Regions from separate parts of the Lysinibacillus sp. BS3 genome, predicted to be linked through region 2. Evidence: riboswitches for the same ligand, from Rfam matches in the RefSeq annotation. Region 2 holds a riboswitch; each other region holds the start of a gene.
The links. A riboswitch is a leader RNA that binds a small molecule or an ion and turns the genes downstream of it on or off. The one in region 2 is predicted to bind S-adenosylmethionine.
Positions count from the first base shown of each region.

Region 1 (3,589 bases), 2.3 Mb from region 2:
TAGCATCCTATAATATTTACTTAACGGTCGGTAAAAAAAGGAGGGTAATAATGGGAAATAAAGAACAAACTTTTCGCAAGATTATAGAAATTGCTTATGTGATGTTTGCGGAAAATGGATTTGAAAAAACAAGCTTAGCAATGATTGCTACAGAGGTCGGTATTTCAAAACCAGCCATTTACTATTATTTTCAATCAAAAGATCAATTAATCGCTTTCATATTTGATGAATTGTATAAAGAAATTCAACATGATGTTGCTGTGGATTATAAAGAGCTTTCTTCTGCTAATTTTAAGGAGGAATTACTTAAGCTAGGCTATAAATCTATTGAGGCACAGGACAAGGACCCTTATTTTAATAAAATATTTAATCAATATGTACTATTAGCGGCCCGCGATGAAAACTATAAAAGACAATTAGTAGAGCTAGAAACCAGTTTTTTAACGAGCTTTGTTGCTATCCTACGATATGGCGTACAGCTAGGCGTGCTAGAGGATACTCCACATATAGAAGCGAAGGCACAGATGCTAGCCCTCGTCTATGATAATATCGGTAATTTCATGTTAACAGGCAACCAATTGAACTATAGGGCTATTTGGAAGGAGGCAGTGAATAGCGTTATCCAAGGGGGCAAAAATGACAAAAAGAAATGATGATCGGCGCATTGAAGGTCTTGATTTTGCAAGAGCTCTCGCCATGCTTGGCATGTTCATTGTCAATTTTGGCGTCATAACAGATTCTACAACGAATGGTTCAACATGGTTAATTGCCTTCCAACATCTTTTCGAGGGACGTGCTTCGGCCGTATTTGTCATGCTAGCAGGAATAGGGACAGCCTTAATGACTCGTCAGGCTAGAGAGAGTAAGGACCCAATCCTTCTTCGTCAAAATCGACTTACTTTGTGGAAGAGGGCGCTTTTGTTATTTACGATAGGGATAATATTATATGCAATCGGCTGGACAGGAGATATCTTACATTATTATGGCGTGTATATGTTTGTTGCTGCTTGGTTGATTGCCCAATCCAAGAAAATGATGATCTTCATAATTGGTGCCATCCTTATCCTTTCACAATGGCTTCAAATTCAATTTAGTTACCTTGCTGGTTGGCATCCAACATATGTGCTACTAGAGTATCTTGATTTTTGGACACCAGCAGGATTTATAAGAAATTTGATGTTTAATGGCTATCATCCACTATTCCCCTGGATTTGCTTCTTTCTGATAGGTATGGTAGTGGGCACATTAGATTTAACAAATCATACATTAAGAAAAAACTTACTGGTGATAGGTTTATTGTTAGTCATCATGACTGAGACTTGTTCAACGTTATTCATTAAGATGACAACCATTCATTTATTAGATGTAGAGAGTGCATTGTATTTATTTGATACAGGACCGATTCCACCGAATATGATGTATGTCCTATCTAATTCGGCTTCGGCTATTGTTATCATTGTTGGCTCCATCTATCTTGTAGAGACATGTAAAAATAAGGTTATTCAATCTTTCATATTAACAGGACAAATGTCTTTAACGCATTATGTTGGCCATGTTGTTATAGGCATTGGAATACTAATTATTTGCCAAAAGCTGGAGAACCAAACACTTGCTTTTTCCATGCTGTATGCCTGCTGTTATTTTTTAGGATGTGTCGTTGTTTCTGTATGGTGGAGGACTAAACATCATCGAGGCCCACTTGAATTCATGATGAGGAAATGGAGCTTGTAATAAATTAATGGATTGCCATCTATTTCTCACTGACTAGGCATAAAATACTTTAGGTTTAGGGAGTCTTTTAATCTAAACGACATATTGCATAGTATTCAACTAGGTTTTCTAATATTTTGTATTGACATTCCTATAGCAGAATTATAGAATTATTTTCAAGAAACGCAGTACTCTTATCAAGAGAGGTGGAGGGACTTGGCCCAATGAAGCCTCGGCAACCGAACAACAGGTGCCAAATCCAACAGATGGTGTCTGAGAGATAGGAGGGGCTATCAATCAGTTTGATGCGTTGGCCTCTTTATGAACAATAAGGATAAAAAAGAAGGGGTGTATCGTATGGCTCAGTCAGTAAAAGTAGATGATAAGAAACTAGAGGCAATTGCGAAGGCGATTCAAAATCTTGAATTTGGTGAAGTGCATATTACGATTCAAGATGGTGTGATTGTGCAAATTAATAGGCTTGAAAAGCAGAGATTTCCGCAGAAAAAATAACAATGATTTCAGTAGAACTTATGTCAAACGGCCACCTATAAGCATGAAGGATTTCCTGTGCTTACAAGTGGCCCTTTTTTTGTGTAAAGACTAGCTATAAAAGCTTTTTGGTATGGGACCGATATGACGGCGATGATAAAGCAAAGGCTCTTTTTGAGCATTTGTAATGTCTACGACCTGCCCAATAAAAATGGTATGGTCGCCAGCATCGATTTGCTGAAATGTTTTACATTGTAAATTAGCTGCTGTATCATGTAAAATCGGTAGTCCTAAAGAGGAAGTTGACCATTTTGCTTGTGCAAAGCGATCAGGGATTTTACTGGCAAATAGTGTACATAAATGCTCTTGATCACTCGCTAAAATATTGACCGCAAAATTTGGCGCAGTCGTGAAATAAGGATGGAGCTGAGATTTTTTATCGAGTGACCACAAAATAAGGAGCGGGTCGATTGAAACAGATGCAAAGGAATTGACGGTTAAGCCAATCGGTTTTGTGTCATGACATGTCGTGACAACTGTTACGCCTGTAGGATAATTACCTAATGCCAATTTAAAAGCAGCTACTAAATCTGTCATTCAAATCACCTCTTTATGAAATTAGTGAACGGAGTTTGTAGGTAAACGAAACTTTTTTTCATATCCTACTAGTAACTCCTTTTCTTGAGTAAATTTTAAACTAATCAAACATACAGGTAAAGGTAATGGGGAAAGAAAGGGGAATGGCCATGACTTTATATTTTGATCATTTGGTTCATCAAGTGGAATCACCAGAAAATATAAAGGTTTTCTTCAATAAACGAAATGTCCATACAGTGAATGGTGGGCAGCACACGATGTGGGGGACTTATAATACGTTAAGCTACTTTGGCTTAAGCTATATTGAACAAATTGCTATCTATGATCGTGATTTATTTGAGCAAGCGGCACAATACCCATATTCCCTACATTATACGTTTAAACGTGATCAAGAGCGCCAGGGATTTTCTCGAATTGCTCTGCGCACAAAAAATATTGAGGAAGAGGGTCGACGCTTGCGAGCATTGGGCTATGAAGTATATGGACCAGATGCATGTAGCAGAACAAGACCAGATGGCACTGTGGTAGAATGGAAGCTACTGCATTTTGGTAAGCCAGATCTGCCAATTGATTTTCCATTTTTGATTGAATGGGCGGAGGAAGATGAAGAACGTTTGGTTCAATTAAAGGCAAGTGGTGCCATTGATGTCAAACAGGCTATAACGATGGAATCCGTCCAATTCTACGTCAAGGACATGCAGGCAACAGTTAAGCTGTGGCAAGAGGTGTTACAGCTACCAGTGCCTACGCAATATGAGCAGTATTTGTCACTACAGCTACCGAATATGCG
Region 1 covers NZ_CP154860.1:1,036,532-1,040,120, reverse strand. The annotation lists gene AAJG31_RS05510 (TetR/AcrR family transcriptional regulator) at 51-653, shown strand; gene AAJG31_RS05505 (heparan-alpha-glucosaminide N-acetyltransferase domain-containing protein) at 637-1,731, shown strand; SAM riboswitch class I at 1,902-1,997, shown strand; gene AAJG31_RS05500 (YezD family protein) at 2,068-2,223, shown strand; gene AAJG31_RS05495 (flavin reductase family protein) at 2,314-2,799, opposite strand; gene AAJG31_RS05490 (VOC family protein) at 2,949-3,589, shown strand, end outside.
Region 1: another riboswitch for S-adenosylmethionine. It lies ahead of AAJG31_RS05500 (YezD family protein); the one in region 2 lies ahead of AAJG31_RS16315 (bifunctional homocysteine S-methyltransferase/methylenetetrahydrofolate reductase).

Region 2 (3,589 bases):
CAATTGTAGGCATATTAAGTGAATTAGGCACTTCATTTACTGAGGTAACAAATTCAGCTGAAAAATTAGCGAGCTTTGCGCAAAATTTAAAAGGATAGACTACTAACATTTACATTCTATTTTTCATATTTTTAGACGTAATAAACACTATAGTACCTATTTAAATGTTTGTTGTGAAGTTATCGCTATAGAGAATCAATTTTATAGAGATTCAGAAAGTAAGAGCTATTTCACTGATGAAATAGCTCTATTTTTGCTAAATTTGTAAAGGGTTTAACGTAATTTTCAATGAAAAAGGATTATACTGTAGAAAGAATGAATAATAGGGGCGGTTATGATGAAAACAGTTGTTGTTTTAGGCGGCGGTATTACAGGACTATGTACAATGCATTATTTGCAACGTCAAGTGAAGGAACATAATTTAGATGTTCGTCTAGTGCTTATAGAAAAAAATACATATTTAGGAGGCAAATTATATTCAGCACATGAACAAGGTTTCATCATGGAAACGGGTGCTGATTCTATTGTAGCCCGTCATCAAGGCGTTATGGAACTCGTGCAGGAGCTTGATTTTGAGGCGGAATTAGTTTACAACGAAACAGGTATTTCTTATATTTATACGAATAATGAGTTACATGCTATTCCGGCAGATTCAACTTTCGGAATACCGATGAGTGTAGCATCCTTAGAGGAAAGTACACTTATTTCCGAGCAGGGAAAAAAAGAAGCGTTGAAGGATTTAACATTGCCAAACAATGGCTTCACAAAGGAAAGTTCTATCGGTGAATTTTTAACTTACTATTTAGGAGAGGAACTGGTGAAAAACCAAATTGCACCAGTCCTTGCAGGTGTTTATTCGGGAGATTTACATCAGCTTTCTATTGGCTCTACTTTACCGTATTTAATTGATTATAAGAATGATTTTGGAAGTATTATTAAAGGCTTTGATGCGAATCGTGAGCAATTTGTTAAAGCAGCGAACAAAAAATTTATATCCTTTAAAAATGGTTTATCTTCTTTAATTGATCGACTTGAACAAACCTTATCCGATGTAGAAATTATCAAGGGTGTTACTACACTAAATGTTCAAAAACAAGATAAGAACTACACAATTTCCTTAGCTAATGGTGAAATTATTGAGTCAGATTATGTCGTTTTAGCATTACCGAACGATACTGTACAAAATCTGCTACAGGATGAATCTTTAAACCGCTATTTTGACCAATTTACGACAGCGTCAGCGATTACTATCTATTTAGGTTTTGATGTGCCAGACGCTAATTTGCCAGCAGATGGAACGGGCTATATTGTTTCCCATAATTCAGACGTAACTTGTAATGCGGCAACTTGGACTAGTCGTAAATGGAAGCATACATCGAAAGAAAATAAATTACTTGTGCGACTCTTTTATAAGAGCATCAATCCAGCCTATGAGCAACTACGCGCCATGACGGATGAAGAATTAGCAGCAGTTGCTTTAGAAGATGTGAGAAAGAGCCTAGGAATAGAGGAGCAGCCAACCGTTGTGAATGTAACAAAATGGATTGATCAAATGCCTAAATATGATCTAGCGCATCGTGAAGCATTACAAGGATTACTACAAGAATTACATGAGAAATATCCTAATTTATCGATTGCAGGGTGCTCGTATTTTGGCGTAGGTATTGGTGCTTGCATTCAAAACGGGAAAAAAATTGGTGAAGAGCTTGCAAAGGAACTTGCCAATTTCTAAGGTTTTAAGTGGAAAAAAACTTTGTTATGTGAAATAGTCTTGACTCATTCGTCAGTAAACGATATGATTCTTTTAATTATTTAAAAAATTCATACTTAATTCTTATCAAGAGAAGCAGAGGGACTGGCCCATTGAAGCTTCAGCAACCAACTTTATTGTCAGGTGCTAAATCCAGAAGACCGTTGAGTCGAAGATGAGAAGGAACAACAATGATGAATCGTTAAAGCCTTCTTTTTTTATGAAAGAAGGCTTTTTATTATATAGAGACATAGGAAGAGAGGCTAATTTTATGGGATTGCTTGAAAGGTTAAAAACGCATGTATTGACGGCAGACGGTGCATTTGGCACAGTGCTATATGGCTATGGATTGGAGTATTGCCATGAGGAAATGAATGTTCAGAGACCCGAGTTAATTGAAAAGATTCATAGAGAATATATTGCGGCTGGTGCTGACATCATTCAAACGAATACGTACGGTGCAAATGCCATTAAATTAGCTCGCTATGGATTGGAATCACGTGTCCAACAATTTAATGAAGCTGCTATCACCATCGCAAAACGAGCAGCGGCTGATGGCGGTCAATTTGTTTTAGGAACAATTGGTGGTATTCGGGGAATTCGTAAAAGTGATGCAACCTTGGATGAAATATTAGCGACTATTGAAGAACAAGCAAGCGTCTTACTTGCAGGGAATCCAGATGGCCTTTTACTTGAAACTTATTATGATTTTGAAGAATTAACAGCAACCTTAAAGATGCTACGAGAAAAAACAAAATTGCCGATTATTGCACAAGTTTCTATGCATGAGCCCGGTGTTCTACAAAATGGGATGTCTTTAAATAATGCTCTCCATGAGCTTGAAGCTCTAGGTGCTGATATTGTTGGTGTCAATTGTCGACTAGGTCCACACCATACAATTCAGGCATTTGAAGGTGTAGAACTTCCTAATAAGGCATTTATGTCGGCCTATCCAAATGCATCACTTCTGGACTTAGAGGATGGGCGTGTCGTTTATGAATCAGAAGCTGATTATTTTGGTCGAGCGGCTGTTGAATTGCGTGATCAAGGTGTACGTTTAATAGGGGGCTGCTGTGGTACAACACCCAAACATATTGCAGCAGCAAAGAAGTATTTAGAAGAGTTATCACCGGTTCAGGAGAAGCATGCGAAGCCTAAAAAGATTGAGATTGTTCGGGAAGCGGAGCCAACAAAGTATGAGCCTCTTCATGAAAAGGTTAAACGTGAACGCTCTGTCATAGTAGAGTTGGATACGCCTAGACATTTAGAGATTGATGGGTTCCTTGAAGGAGCAAAGCAATTATATGATGCAGGTGCAGATGTAGTTATGATGGCAGACAATTCATTGGCCTCTCCACGTATTAGCAATATTGCAATGGGCGCATTGTTGAAGAGCTCACATGGTGTACGCCCACTAACTCATATTACATGTCGAGACCGTAATTTAATTGGTCTACAATCTCATTTAATGGGGTTAAATGCTTTAGGTATTCATGATGTGTTGGCCGTTACAGGTGATCCAACGAAAGTAGGAGATTTCCCAGGTGCGACAAGTGTTTATGATGTATCTTCCATGGAGCTAATCCAATTAATTAAGCAATTAAATGAAGGGGTCTCTTTCTCAGGTAAGCCACTTCGTAAAAAAGCAAATTTCTCAGTTGCTGCTGCATTTAATCCAAACGTCCGTGTGTTAGATCGTGCTGTGACACGCTTGGAGAAGAAAATTGAGCATGGGGCAGACTACTTCATTTCTCAACCAGTATATACGAAAGAGAAAATTGTAGAGATTTATGAGGCAACAAAGCATTTACAAGCTCCAATTTACATCGGTATTATGCC
Region 2 covers NZ_CP154860.1:3,306,394-3,309,982, forward strand. The annotation lists gene AAJG31_RS16305 (globin-coupled sensor protein) at 1-98, shown strand, start outside; gene AAJG31_RS16310 (protoporphyrinogen oxidase) at 338-1,732, shown strand; SAM riboswitch class I at 1,832-1,932, shown strand; gene AAJG31_RS16315 (bifunctional homocysteine S-methyltransferase/methylenetetrahydrofolate reductase) at 2,022-3,589, shown strand, end outside.

Region 3 (3,589 bases), 250 kb from region 2:
GGCGCAATCACAGCCAACTTGCTAAAGTATGATGATTTAGAGAAATGGTTCGTCAAATAATTTTCCAAAGAAAGCTCTTAATGAGGGCTTTCTTTGTGTTGTTCTGCCAATTCAAAAAAAGGGGTGAATTATTAATGGGTAACTTAACACATGTTTATACGTTACAAAATATCTCTTATTCAATTCAACCGTCAAAAAAGTTATTGATTAGTAGTGATTTCTATACACTTTTTATCGTAATGAATGGTAGCGGAAAGCTAGCCATAGATCATGACACCATTCATTTTAGTGAAGAAAAGTGCATATTGATTCCGCCAAATAACACGGTTAGTATCCACATTCAAAGTGAACACCTTTGTTTTTATCAGTTACAATTCAACATTGTCAATCTCAGCAATAGTCAAAATTCATATAGTCATTTTACAAGTATCAGCGAACGACATCTTCTCCCCTTTTCACAATGTCATAGACTGCTAGAAGTCATCTATCAAAACCGGTTAGCGGAGGATGAACACACGATTTTTGAACAGCATGTGCACTTTCAAGAGCTGATGTTATTACTCTTACATCAAACCATACCCAAGCAGATGAAAAAAAATGATCGCCAATCTGTTGAGCAGTCCGTTAACCATTTACAAAAACATTTTGAAAAAGAGTGGACGGTTGAGCAGCTAGCACAGCTAGCTGACGTACCAAGATGGAATTATACGCGCATTTTTAAAGATATTACGGGACAAATTCCTCTTCACTATTTAACTAAACTTCGTATTGAAAAAGCTAAGCATTTATTAATGACAACAAATGATCGAGTATTTGAAATTAGCCAGTCTGTCGGATTTAATAATGAGTATTATTTTAATCGTCGCTTTAAGGAACATGTCGGCATCTCTCCAGGACAATATCGAAGAAATCAAAGCAGCCATATACGTGTATTTGCACCATTCTTAGAAGATTTCTTTGTTGCGCTTGGGATTACGCCAATTGCTCAATTCAGTCATTCAAAATGGGGGAAACAAGACTATTTAGGTCTACAGAAAGTGCCAGATATCGATGTACAAAATAGAGAAATGGATCGACTCTTTTACTATAAGCCAACTTTAATTATGTTAGATTCTGGTGTAGAGCGTTGGGAATCCTTTCAGCACTTAGATGAAGTAGCCCCCGTCTGCCATCTTTCACACCCTGGAGAGAATTGGCAATCTACTTTATTTAAAATTGCAGATCTAACAGGAAAAACCTCCTTGATGCAAGACGTAATCCTACAATATGAAGATAAAGTACAACAAGCAAAAGGAATTCTTAGCAAATCTGTTTATGGGCAAAGTGTAGCATTTCTCCGTATTTCAGCCATTGGCATTACTCTATATGCGGGTCCTAAATGTGGCTATACGGGCCCCATTTTATATCGTGACTTAGGTTTAATGCCACATTCACTAGTATGGAGTATTCCGCACAATCAACGTAAAGCACAACTGAAATTTGCTCAATTGTTGCAATTAGATGCTGATCATTTATTTATTACCTTTGATAAACAACATTCCATTTATGAAAATGAGGAACGTGCTATTTTAAAAACTCCTACTTGGAAAAACCTAGCTGCCGTTAAAAGCAACTGTGTCTATGAAGTAGACTTTTTAACATGGATGAATTATGGCATTTTATCACATAGTAAAAAAATTGATGATGTCTTAAATGTACTTGGCTAAAAGGAAGCTTACTTTAGCTTCCTTTTTAAATGATTAGGACAAACATTGCACTGCTAATAACACCGAAAGCCGTTTTGCTACATAAGATAGGATATCAGTTATAGGATAGGAGGAATGACCTTGTATTACAATCCTTATCCGTATTTTGTGCATCCCTATCATTATCCAACATCGCCTATCGCTAATCATTTTGCCACTAGACCCTTTTCGCAACATCTAGCAATGCCGACCAATAATCCTTTTCCACCTGTCGATACACACAAATTAAAAGCTTCAGCATCACGGATAAAGGCAATGATGCAGCAAGCCCAATTACTTACGGATAAAATAGATAGCTCCCAACAATTCGCACATGATTTAATGAATGCTGCTCAACTTTCAAATAAAACAGAGGTTGAAAAATTAATCACATCAACAGGCATTACGATGAAATTTGAAACAAACTATACACCAGACAGTTTTAGAATACGTCTTATTGATAATGATTGTTGTGGAGTCACCTTAAATTTGAATTGGTGAAAATTCCTAGTGAACTTGTAAACTATAAAAAACTATGCTAAAGTGTTTGTATTGTTATTTCTGAAAATTCTTATATTACTTTTCTTATCAAGAGAGACGGAGGGATTGGCCCGATGAAGTCTCAGCAACCAGCTAACAGTATGGTGCTAATTCCAATTGGCAAAATGATCAGCCTTGAAGATGAGAAGAAGAACTACCGTTGTTGCAGCAGGAGTCCTCTTCTATTAGGGGACTCCTTTTTATTTACAACTATTTTTACAGAAAGCAGGGAAATCGATGTCTAATGAACTTTTACAAGCATTGCAATTATTAAAATCGAAACAGTGGGTTGACTTAACACATACATTCGGCCCTAATTCACCACATTTTTTTATGTTTGAGGACGCTAAATTTGAAACGTTATTTTCTCATAAGGACGGTTTCTTCGCTCAACAATTCACGTTCCCTGGTCAATATGGCACACATATCGACCCACCCATTCATTTTGTGCGAGATACTCGCTACTTAGAAGAATTAGAACTAAAAGAGCTTGTTCTTCCCCTTGTTGTTATTGATAAATCACAAGAGGCTGCGAGCAACCATGATTTTTCATTAAGTGTTGAAGATATTCTTGATTTTGAGGACAAGCATGGAGAAATTGAAGCAGGAACATTTGTAGCATTACGCACAGATTGGAGTAAGCGCTGGCCAGATAAAGAGGCTTTCAGTAATAAGGATGCAGATGGACATAACCATATCCCTGGCTGGGGTTTAGAAGCTTTACAGTTTTTACTAAAAGAACGCAAGGTAAGCGCAATTGGTCATGAAACTTTCGATACGGACTCTGCTGCTGATTTTCGTAAAAATGGCAAGCTAGATGGCGAATATTTTGTACTTGACCAAGACACCTATCAAATTGAGCTAATGACGAATTTGGACAAGCTACCTGCGAAAGGCGCTATCATCTTCAATATCGTACCTAAGCCAGAAAAAGCATCTGGCTTCCCTGTGCGCTCATTTGCTATTTTGCCATAACATAAAAGTCGGTATAGCGTATACCGACTTTTATGTTTGTCCATTTCTTTTTTTGAATAGAAAGTAAACAATGAGCATCCCTACAATAAATAAAAGGATAAGATAGATACTATAATGAGTCAGATAGTATCCAACAAATCGCCATTTCTCTCCAAGCATCTTTCCTAATGATATAAATGTGAACGTCCAGATAAATGCCCCTGTATAGGCAAAAAGCGCAAACTTTCTATAAGGATAATTATTAATAGCCGCAATATACGCTGTCAAATGACGTACCCCGGGGATAAAATAGCCAATTAATAATAGGGTAGGTCCTATTTTTGTAAACATCTTTTTCGTAAAGTCAATTT
Region 3 covers NZ_CP154860.1:3,052,266-3,055,854, reverse strand. The annotation lists gene AAJG31_RS15035 (ABC transporter substrate-binding protein) at 1-60, shown strand, start outside; gene AAJG31_RS15030 (AraC family transcriptional regulator) at 135-1,706, shown strand; gene AAJG31_RS15025 (hypothetical protein) at 1,827-2,225, shown strand; SAM riboswitch class I at 2,307-2,412, shown strand; gene AAJG31_RS15020 (cyclase family protein) at 2,502-3,239, shown strand; gene AAJG31_RS15015 (DedA family protein) at 3,270-3,589, opposite strand, start outside.
Region 3: another riboswitch for S-adenosylmethionine. It lies ahead of AAJG31_RS15020 (cyclase family protein); the one in region 2 lies ahead of AAJG31_RS16315 (bifunctional homocysteine S-methyltransferase/methylenetetrahydrofolate reductase).

Region 4 (3,589 bases), 1.7 Mb from region 2:
GCTGAGCCTAAAGTGGTCATGCTGAAGGGCAAGGAATCCATTATCAACTATTGTCAGTCACTTCTAAAGAAGGCGAAGAAAAAAGTGATGCTGTCGATGTGGGAAGATATGTATGATGCCTTACGTGAAGATTTGCAAGAGGTGGCGCTGCATGTTCCTGTTCATGGCATTACGTTGTATGTAGGAGAGCATCTCGCCTCAATTGACCAGCATAGAGCCACACATTATACAAAAAAAGCATCTACACCGCATTGGTTTATCTTATCGATAGATGGTCAGGAAATGATTTATGGTCATTCTCCATCTACCCAAGAGACGGCCTTTATCACCAATGATCCGGTTCATATTTATTTGTTAGAGGATTATATATGGCATGATGTGCTCATCAATCGGTTAGTAAAACGTGATGATCAGGAGTTAGAAGACTGGATTGCTAAGGAGCGTAAAGCTTTTTTCTTAGAATAGTCGTATAAGGAAGGGGAGTTACTTGAAAAAATTCGTGTTGCTAGGTTTAATGAGCCTACTAATGCTAGGAGCCTGTAATGCTACACCACCTACCGATCCACCAACGATTCATGAGCTAACGGTTGTCCCAGATAATGTCCAAAAAAATATCGTTTCTAATGACAGAATACAACTATTGCATGAAAAGGATGCTCCATATTACCTTGTTTATTATTCAAAAGGGAATGTATTGGCAAGTATTACAGCTGAGGGAAATAGGCTTATTATCCAGTTAGAAGAAGGCAGCGAGCAAAGGAAAGAGGCACAACCCTATGTTTTTAAAATCACCGTCAAGAATCCTGAGCTTGATACCATTGATTTGCGAATAAACGGTCAGAGTACGCCAATTGATCGTATGACCATTATGTGATAAAAGAAACCGAAATCCCTTTGATGAGATTTCGGTTTCTTTACGTGATGCCTAATAAAAGACTTTGTCTACGTTATATTTAGAGCGGAAAGTATTAATCGCATATGTTTCGTAAATTTCACGTTCCATTGGATCTTCTACTTCATAGACTTCAATTTTGAACACTTCATCACGATGGTTTTTCATCGGAGATACATTATCCTCGAAATGTTTTTTAATACGTTGACGAATTTTACGTGCTTTCCCAACAAACAATAGCTCATTCTTGTCATTATAGAATAAGAAAATGCCGCCTTTATCTCGTGTGATTTTATGGAAGTCAATAAAACCAAAGTAAGGTGTGATCGGCACATCACCTGGTTTTAAGTCTTGTTCACGTTGACGGATTACTAGATCTGGTTTTGGAAATTCAATTTTAATCAAACTATTCACGTTCCTCTCTCTTACTAAAAGTATATGGTAACATAATTACGGCATGTTTACCATAAATTTTAAATGCAGAAACACCACATATAGCAAGCTTAGTGTACATCAAATGACCAAGGAACATGCACATGAATCACAAAATATTCTATGAATTATTGATATTCTAACTAGTTCGTGTTACAATTCAAGATAATTAAATAATCTTATCAAGAGAAGCTGAGGGATTTGGCCCGATGACGCTTCAGCAACCTCTAACAATTGTTAGAAAGGTGCTAATTCCAGCAAAGGATTTTTTCCTTTGAGAGATAAGAGTGGACGTGAAAAAAATCCTTCTCATTCTATCTCGTATGGAATGAGGAGGATTTTTTAATTTCGTTGCATTCTACGCAAGCAAGGTTTGCTAAAAGAGAGTGATTATAGAGAGGGGAAAGCAAGATGCCAATTAATATTCCGAAAAATTTACCAGCTGGAGAACATTTACGTGAGGAAAAAATCTTCGTCATGGAAGAAGATCGTGCGAAAACACAGCAAATCCGTCCATTAAATATATTAATATTAAATTTAATGCCTGAAAAAGAAAAAACAGAGCTCCAATTATTACGTTTATTGGGGAATACACCATTACAAGTCAATATTACCTTTTTGAATACAGCCACACACGAGTCTAAAAATGTGAGTAAATCCCATTTGCAGCTTTTCTACACAACGTTCAATCAGATTCGACACCGACGCTATGATGGTATGATTATAACTGGTGCGCCAGTAGAAAAAATGGCTTTTGAAGAGGTCAACTATTGGCAGGAAATTTCAGAAATTATGGATTGGTCTAAAAAGAATGTGACATCCGTGCTACATATATGTTGGGGGGCACAGGCTGCATTGTATCATCATTATGGCATTGGGAAGGTTGAGCTTTCTGCTAAATGCTCAGGCGTCTATTCCCATGTGATTACAGATTTAACTGTAGATTTGGTACGTGGCTTTAGTGATTTATTTACTGCGCCCCATTCACGCTATACATCTGTTTCGATTGACGAGGTTCGCAATCATCCAGATCTACGATTATTATCCTATTCAGAGGATGCTGGGGTATTTATTGTACAATCAAAAGATAATAAAAATATTATGATTACGGGGCATCTAGAGTATGATGCGACAACGCTAGCCGATGAATACAGTCGCGATGTGGCGAAGGGCATAGATATCGCCGTTCCTGTAAACTACTTCCCGAATGACGATCCGACACAAGTGCCGATGAATACATGGCGTGCCCATACGCATCTATTATTCTCTAACTGGTTGAACTACTATGTTTACCAAGAAACACCATATGAATGGGATTTTGTAGATGAAATCGAATATCATATTTAATTAATAAAAAGTCTAATTTCTTTTCTAGCTTAGAAGAAATTAGACTTTTTGATTGTCATTTTCTGTTTCCTGCTGAGGTGTTTCGTTATTTTGAGCCTTGGATTTACGATTGCGAATAACTACCACAATCAACAAAAGTATAGGTAATAAAATGGTGAAAATAAAGGAAAAGATTGGCCAAATTTCATTATTATAATTAGTAGAATGCACAATATCTGGATGAACAATTTGAGAAAGTCCAATAACAATTATCCCCATCGGTATAATGAGTGGGCGATGATCCTTGATCTTTAAAATTTGTGCGAGGCCAACAACGGTCGTATAGAAATACATAAATGTACGAATATATATAGACGTAATCCACATAAATGCCATAATGATTTCAATGCGCTGTAAAAAATTCCCTATAGATATTCTTTGCGCTAAGGCATAGCTAGGAAATGTCCTTGATGCAGTGTTTTCAGGACCTAATACAAGAATTGATAGGACAATCAACGTAACTAAGACGATTCCGCCAAGGATTGCCCCAATATATAGCCCTTTCTGTGCAGACGGCTGTACATTGACGCCAGTAGGATAGAGCATCAATAATACAAGTAATGGAAAGGAAAAGATACTCATAAAGCGTGCAATACTATAAAACATAGATGCTTTGGTCGCTTCTAGTAGAGGCTGAATATTCTCAAATGTAATTTGAGGGGTAATACTAATGACGAAAAAAATAAAAATAAAGATAAACAATGGGAAGAGGATTTCTGCCGAACGGGCAAAGGTCTCAATCCCTAAATAAGCGGCATACATAATAAGGATACTGAACAGTAGGGCAAATGCTAATGTCGGTGTCTCTGGCATAACTTCCGTTTTCATGAAAATACCGATAAAATAAAGTAATTCTCCAGCCGAAAGAAAGGTCATAAT
Region 4 covers NZ_CP154860.1:249,470-253,058, forward strand. The annotation lists gene AAJG31_RS01290 (TrmB family transcriptional regulator) at 1-465, shown strand, start outside; gene AAJG31_RS01295 (hypothetical protein) at 488-874, shown strand; gene AAJG31_RS01300 (nucleotide excision repair endonuclease) at 926-1,297, opposite strand; SAM riboswitch class I at 1,501-1,612, shown strand; gene metA (homoserine O-succinyltransferase) at 1,736-2,671, shown strand; gene AAJG31_RS01310 (endospore germination permease) at 2,711-3,589, opposite strand, start outside.
Region 4: another riboswitch for S-adenosylmethionine. It lies ahead of metA (homoserine O-succinyltransferase); the one in region 2 lies ahead of AAJG31_RS16315 (bifunctional homocysteine S-methyltransferase/methylenetetrahydrofolate reductase).